Regions from separate parts of the Streptomyces sp. NPDC004732 genome, predicted to be linked through region 2. Evidence: predicted binding sites of a transcription regulator. Region 2 holds the regulator's gene; the other holds the start of a gene.
The links. Region 2 encodes HrcA, which represses chaperone genes, less so after heat shock. Its sites were predicted from a motif close to TTNGCACTCNGNNNNNCNGAGTGCNAA; they were not measured.
Positions count from the first base shown of each region.

Region 1: groL (chaperonin GroEL) is a predicted target of HrcA. The motif match lies at 1,817-1,843, and genes of this name have one in related genera.

Region 1 is NZ_JBEXJR010000017.1:2,297-6,004, forward strand. Features, by position in the region: gene groL (chaperonin GroEL) at 64-1,689, opposite strand; gene ABZV77_RS36590 (cold-shock protein) at 2,007-2,210, opposite strand; gene ABZV77_RS36595 (MoaD/ThiS family protein) at 2,630-2,905, opposite strand; gene thrC (threonine synthase) at 3,002-3,708, opposite strand, start outside.
Region 2 is NZ_JBEXJR010000009.1:334,351-338,058, reverse strand. Features, by position in the region: gene ABZV77_RS28175 (DUF3097 domain-containing protein) at 1-206, opposite strand, end outside; gene ABZV77_RS28170 (MBL fold metallo-hydrolase) at 242-979, opposite strand; gene hrcA (heat-inducible transcriptional repressor HrcA) at 1,165-2,181, shown strand; gene dnaJ (molecular chaperone DnaJ) at 2,182-3,321, shown strand; gene ABZV77_RS28155 (nitronate monooxygenase) at 3,478-3,708, shown strand, end outside.

The DNA of each region.
Region 1 (3,708 bases), on a different contig from region 2:
GCACCCCTTCGTGAGAAGGAGTGCCGCCCTCGGTACGTCAGGACGTGATCAACCAGAGGTCGATCAGAAGTCCATGTCACCGCCCGGCATGCCGCCGCCGGCCGGGGCAGCGCCCGCCTTCTCCGGCTTGTCGGCGATGACGGCCTCGGTGGTGAGGAACAGCGCGGCGATGGAGGCGGCGTTCTGCAGGGCAGAGCGCGTCACCTTCGCCGGGTCGAGGATGCCCTCGGCGATCATGTCCACGTACTCACCGGTCGCGGCGTTGAGGCCGTGGCCGACGGTGAGGTTGCGGACCTTCTCCACGACGACGCCACCCTCGAGACCACCGTTGACGGCGATCTGCTTGAGCGGTGCCTCCAGGGCGAGCTTCACGGCGTTGGCGCCGGTCGCCTCGTCACCGTCGAGCTCGAGCTTCTCGAAGACGGCAGCGGCCTGCAGCAGGGCCACGCCACCACCGGCGACGATGCCCTCTTCGACGGCAGCCTTCGCGTTGCGAACGGCGTCCTCGATGCGGTGCTTGCGCTCCTTGAGCTCGACCTCGGTCGCGGCACCGGCCTTGATGACGGCCACGCCGCCCGCGAGCTTCGCCAGGCGCTCCTGGAGCTTCTCGCGGTCGTAGTCCGAGTCGCTGTTCTCGATCTCGGCGCGGATCTGGTTGACACGACCCTGGACCTGGTCGCTCTCACCGGAGCCGTCGACGATCGTCGTCTCGTCCTTGGTGATGACGACCTTGCGGGCGCGGCCGAGCAGGTCGAGACCGGCGTTCTCCAGCTTGAGGCCGACCTCCTCGGAGATGACGGTGCCACCGGTGAGGATGGCGATGTCGCCGAGCATGGCCTTGCGGCGGTCACCGAAGCCGGGCGCCTTGACGGCGACGGACTTGAAGGTGCCACGGATCTTGTTGACGACCAGGGTCGACAGGGCCTCGCCCTCGACGTCCTCGGCGATGATCAGCAGCGGCTTGCCGGACTGCATGACCTTCTCGAGGAGCGGAAGGAGGTCCTTCACGTTCGAGATCTTCGAGTTGACGATCAGGATGTACGGGTCGTCGAGCGACGCCTCCATACGCTCCATGTCGGTGGCGAAGTACGCCGAGATGTAGCCCTTGTCGAAGCGCATGCCCTCGGTGAGCTCAAGCTCGAGCCCGAAGGTCTGCGACTCCTCGACGGTGATGACGCCTTCCTTGCCGACCTTGTCCATCGCCTCGGCGATGAGCTCGCCGATCTGGGTGTCGGCGGCGGAGATGGAGGCCGTGGAAGCGATCTGCTCCTTGGTCTCGACATCCTTCGCCTGCTCAAGGAGGGCGCCGGAGACGGCCTCGACGGCCTTCTCGATGCCGCGCTTGAGGGCCATCGGGTTGGCACCAGCGGCCACGTTGCGCAGACCCTCGCGCACCAGGGCCTGGGCCAGGACGGTCGCGGTCGTCGTGCCGTCACCGGCGACGTCGTCCGTCTTCTTCGCGACCTCCTTGACCAGCTCGGCGCCGATCTTCTCGTACGGGTCCTCGAGCTCGATCTCCTTGGCGATGGAAACACCATCGTTGGTGATCGTGGGGGCGCCCCACTTCTTCTCGAGGACGACGTTGCGACCCTTGGGGCCCAGGGTCACCTTGACGGCGTCGGCGAGCTGGTTCATGCCGCGCTCGAGGCCGCGCCGTGCCTCCTCGTCGAACGCGATGATCTTGGCCATGTGAAGTGGTCCTCCCGGACGCGGTGGAAACACAAACGGATCGTGGGGTGCCCGCGACGGACGGCCTGCAGCCCTTGTGGTTCCTTGCCCCACTCGGCCTGCGGACCTCACCGGTCCGATCCAAGTTCTGTCACTCTCACTGGGAGAGTGCTAAGCCCAATGATTAGCACTCGACCCCTGCGAGTGCAAGCGCCTCTCGCAGATCCCGGACAGGCCCCTGGCCTACCCCGGACACCCCGGACGCACACGAGGGGCCCGTACCCCAGATGGGATACGAGCCCCTCGCGATGCTTGCTTCGGTGGTCGGTCGCGCCGAGCTAGACGGCGAGCTTGACCATGTCCGCCTGCGGACCCTTCTGGCCCTGCGAGATCTCGAACTCGACTCGCTGACCTTCTTCAAGGGTGCGGTAACCGTCCATCTGGATCGCGCTGTAGTGGACGAAAACATCCGCACCACCGTCGACCGCGATGAAGCCGTACCCCTTCTCCGCGTTGAACCACTTGACGGTGCCCTGAGCCATGCCTAACTCCCCTATTACTGGCCCTTGCACAGGACCGCACTTCGCGGACCCGGGTCAGACCTCACCCCCCACTGGTAGGGGTGTGCGCCGGAACGCGTCGACCGCCGCTGAATGTATCTGTCCAACTGCCGTCTGCAACAGGTCAATCGGACGAGAATTCTGGGCACGCGCGATCGGTAATATGCGGAGAATTCACCGGAAGTCAGGGCAAGTCGGGCCAGGCAAATGCCGCATAAGGATCAAATGGGCAGCGCTCTTTGGCTACTTCTTGTCGGCTCCAGGCCGACTTCGTATATGCACTCGGCACTGACGGCGAAGCACGCTTCCCAACTGTACCGCGCTCAACCATGCAGAATTGCCCCCTCCGTTTCTCTCGCGGAGGGGGCAATTCAGATAACGCAGGGTGCTTGCGTAAAGATTCAGCCGCCGGCGACGGCGGGAATGATCGAGACGCCGGCGCCGTCCGGAGTGGCCGTCTCCAGGCCCTGCTCAAAACGGACGTCGTCGTCGTTCACGTACACGTTGACGAAGCGGCGCAGCTTGCCCTGGTCGTCCAGGACGCGGGCGGCGATGCCGGTGTGGTTCTTCTCCAGGTCGGCGATGACCTCCCCGAGGTTCGCCCCCTCGGCGGCGACCTCGGACTTGCCGTCGGTGTAGGTGCGGAGAATGGTGGGGATCCGGACGTTGACGCTCATGGTGTTCACCTCAGAGGTTCGGGGGAGACGGCGCCCCTGGAAGGGGCGCGGGGAACTGCGCGACCAGCCACAGCGGGCCCGCAGGGAAGCTACGACCTATCCGGCAAGACCCGCGGAGCGAAACGCGTCGAGGCTCGGCTTGATCGTCGCGGTCGCCTGAGACCTCTCGGCGACCGCGTCGAGGGTCTTCAGACCGTCCCCGGTGTTCAGCACCACGGTGGTGAGGTTCGGGTCGATGAGCCCGGCGTCGACCAGCTTCTTGGTCACGCCGACCGTCACGCCCCCGGCGGTCTCCGCGAAGATCCCCTCACTCCGAGCGAGCAGCTCGATCGCTTCGACCACCTGCTCGTCGTTCACGTCCTCCACCGCACCACCCGTGCGCCGCGCGATGTCCAGCACGTAAGGCCCGTCGGCCGGGTTGCCGATCGCCAGCGACTTCGCGATGGTGTTCGGCTTCTGCGGGCGGACCACGTCCTGGCCCGCCTTGAAGGCCGCCGACACCGGCGAGCAGCCCTCGGCCTGCGCGCCGAAGATCTTGTAGGGCTTGTCCTCGACGAGACCGAGGGCGATGAGCTCCTTGAGCCCCTTGTCGATCTTCGTGAGCTGCGAGCCGGAGGCGATCGGGATGACGAGCTGGTCGGGCAGCTGCCAGCCGAGCTGCTCGCAGATCTCGTACGCGAGGGTCTTGGAGCCCTCGCCGTAGTACGGCCGCAGGTTGACGTTGACGAAGCCCCAGCCCTCGCCCAGCGGGTCGCCGATGAGCTCGGAGCAGAAACGGTTCACGTCGTCGTAGTTGCCCTCGA
Region 2 (3,708 bases):
CGCGGCTCCATGGGGAAGACGCGCTGCTTGCCGAAGCGGTCCTCCAGGGTCACCGTCGGGCCCTGCGCCGTCTTCTCGCAGCGGATCACCGCCCCGCAGAAGCCGGTGCTCAGCTCCTCCACCACGAGGTCCGCGTCCGCGGCCACCTCCGGCACGGGCTTCGGCTTCTTCCAAGGGGGCGTGAGGTCGGCGGAGTACTGGCGCATTCTGATGACGATAGGAAGAGCGGGCGCGGGTTCGGCTACGACACGCCGAAGCGGGCTGCGAGTGTGGCGCGTTGGGCGCGGACAAAAGCCGCATCTACCGTCGCACCGTGCCCCGGAACGTAGAGCGCGTCCTCGCCGCCCAGGTCCAGGAGCCGGTCCAGCGCCGCGGGCCAGTGCTTCGGCACCGCGTCCGGACCCGCCTGCGGCTCGCCCGACTCCTCGACCAGGTCGCCGCAGAAGACGACCTCCCGGCCGCCGTCGGTGCCGGGCACCAGGACCGCGAGGTCGTGGCCGGAGTGGCCGGGGCCGACGTTGGCGAGCAGCACCTGGAGGCCGCCGCCCAGGTCGAGCGTCCACTCCCCGCACACCAGGTGGTGCGGGGAGACCAGGAGGTCGGCCGCCTCGGCCGCCGCGTCCGCGGCCAGGCCGTGCCGCACCGCGTCCGCGCGCAGCTCGTCGCGGCCCTTGGCGAGGACCGTGTCGATGCCCACCGCCCCGTACACCTCCACGCCCGCGAAGGCCGCGGCCCCGAGGACGTGGTCGAAGTGCGGGTGGGTGAGCGCGAGGTGGGTGACCCTGCGGCCGTCGCCCAGGATCTGCCGGGCCCGGGTCCGCAGCGCCGCGCCCTCGGCCAGATGCGCACCCGCCTCGATCATGAGGGCCGCGTCGTCGCCGACGACGAGCCCCGCCGTGCAGTCCCAGACGGGCAGGCGGCACCGTCCCACGCGTGGCGCGAGCCGCTCCCAGCCCGCTGCTTCCCATGCAGGCGTCACGTTCATACGGTGACGCTATCCGTACGGGCGGTGTTCGGCAGCCGCTGTCTTGCCGGGCCCGTACCCCACGGCCGTACACTGACCTTTTGAAGTGCTGGCACTCGCCCGCGGTGAGTGCCAGGCGAGGGGGCTCGGGGGTTGCCGGGGCCCGTCGTGAGCGACGGAGACAGCTGGAGGTGTGCGCGATGCTCAGTGAACGCAGGCTCGAAGTGCTGCGCGCCATCGTCCATGACTATGTGGGGACGGAGGAGCCCGTCGGCTCCAAGGCGCTCACCGAGCGACACCGTCTGGGGGTCTCCCCGGCCACCGTCCGCAATGACATGGCGGTGCTCGAGGAGGAAGGGTTCATCGCCCAGCCGCACACCAGCGCGGGGCGCATCCCGACCGACAAGGGCTACCGTCTCTTTGTCGACAAACTCGCAGGCGTCAAGCCGATGACCGCGCCGGAGCGGCGGGCCATCCAGAACTTCCTTGACGGCGCCGTCGACCTCGACGACGTCGTGGGGCGTACGGTGCGGCTGCTCGCGCAGCTCACCCGGCAGGTCGCCGTCGTGCAGTATCCGTCGCTCACGCGGTCGACGGTGCGGCACGTGGAGCTGCTCTCGCTGGCCCCCGCCCGGCTGATGCTCGTACTGATCACCGACACGGGGCGGGTCGAGCAGCGCATGATCGACTGCCCGGCACCGTTCGGCGAGACCGCGCTCGCGGACCTGCGGGCCCGGCTGAACAGCAGGGTCGCGGGGCGGCGCTTCGCGGACGTGCCACAGTTGGTGCAGGACCTGCCCGAGGCCTTCGAGGCCGAGGACCGCGGCACCGTCACGACCGTCCTCTCCACCCTCCTCGAGACACTCGTCGAGGAGACGGAGGAGCGGCTGATGATCGGCGGCACCGCCAATCTCACTCGCTTCGGACATGACTTTCCCCTCACCATCCGGCCCGTTCTCGAAGCCCTTGAGGAGCAGGTCGTGCTCCTCAAGTTGCTTGGTGAGGTGCAGGATTCGGGCATGGCCGTACGGATCGGTCATGAGAACGCCCATGAGGGACTCAGCTCCACGTCCGTAGTCTCGGTCGGCTACGGTTCGGGAAGCGAGGCAGTAGCCAAACTCGGCGTGGTCGGACCGACCCGCATGGACTATCCGGGAACGATGGGAGCAGTACGCGCAGTGGCACGTTACGTCGGACAGATCCTGGCGGAGTCGTAAGTGGCCACGGACTACTACGCCGTACTCGGCGTGCGCCGCGACGCTTCCCAGGACGAAATCAAGAAGGCCTTCCGGAGGCTGGCGCGAGAGCTTCACCCGGATGTGAATCCGGATCCGAAGACTCAGGAGCGCTTCAAGGAGATCAACGCCGCGTACGAGGTGTTGTCGGACCCGCAGAAGAAGCAGGTCTACGACCTCGGCGGCGACCCCCTGTCCCAGGCGGGCGGCGGCGGAGGCGCGGGTGGCTTCGGCGCCGGCGGCTTCGGCAACTTCTCCGACATCATGGACGCGTTCTTCGGGACGGCGTCGCAGCGCGGGCCCCGCTCGCGCACGCGCCGTGGCCAGGACGCCATGATCCGGCTGGAGATCGACCTCGACGAGGCCGCCTTCGGGACCACCAAGGACATACAGGTCGACACCGCTGTGGTGTGTACGACCTGCAGTGGTGAAGGTGCCGCGCCCGGTACCTCCGCCCAGACGTGTGACATGTGCCGCGGCCGCGGTGAGGTGTCGCAGGTCACCCGGTCCTTCCTCGGCCAGGTCATGACCTCACGGCCCTGCCCGCAGTGCCAGGGCTTCGGCACGGTCGTGCCGACGCCCTGCCCGGAGTGCGCCGGTGACGGCCGCATCCGGTCGCGCAGGACCCTGACCGTGAAGATCCCCGCAGGTGTCGACAACGGCACGCGGATCCAGCTCGCGGGCGAGGGCGAGGTCGGCCCCGGCGGCGGTCCCGCCGGTGACCTCTACGTCGAGATCCACGAGCTGCCGCACGCCGTCTTCCAGCGGCGCGGCGACGATCTGCACTGCACCGTCACCATTCCGATGACGGCGGCGGCGCTCGGCACGAAGGTGCCGCTGGAGACGCTGGACGGTCTCGAGGAGATCGACATCCGGCCCGGCACGCAGTCGGGGCAGTCCGTCCCGCTGCACGGGCGGGGCATCACGCACCTGCGCGGCGGCGGCCGGGGCGACCTCATCGTGCACGTCGAGGTCCTCACGCCGACGAAGCTCGACCCCGAGCAGGAGCGGCTGCTGCGCGAGCTGTCGAAGGCGCGCGGCGAGGAGCGGCCCACGGGGCAGTTCCAGCCGGGCCAGCAGGGGCTGTTCTCACGCCTGAAGGACGCGTTCAACGGGCGGTAGCGCCTTGAGCGGTGGTCTTTGGCCCCCGGCGACGGATTCTTCCGGCGCCGGGGGCTTCTCGTTTGTCTGCGGGTCGTGGGGGCTGGTCGCGCAGTTCCCCGCGCCCCTTACGGGGCACGATTCGGCGGGTGGAGTGGACCGTGGCACGATGCCGTCATGTCCTCCGCACTGACCGATCTCTGCCGCTGTCCGATCGTGCAGGCCCCCATGGCGGGCGGTGCCTCCGGCCCCCGGCTGGCCGCGGCCGTCGCCGAGGCCGGGGGGCTCGGGTTCCTCGCCGCCGGGTACAAGACCGCCGACGGGATGTACCAGGAGATCAAACAGGTGCGGGGCCTCACCTCGCGGCCCTTCGGCGTCAATCTCTTCATGCCGCAGCCCGACTCCGCG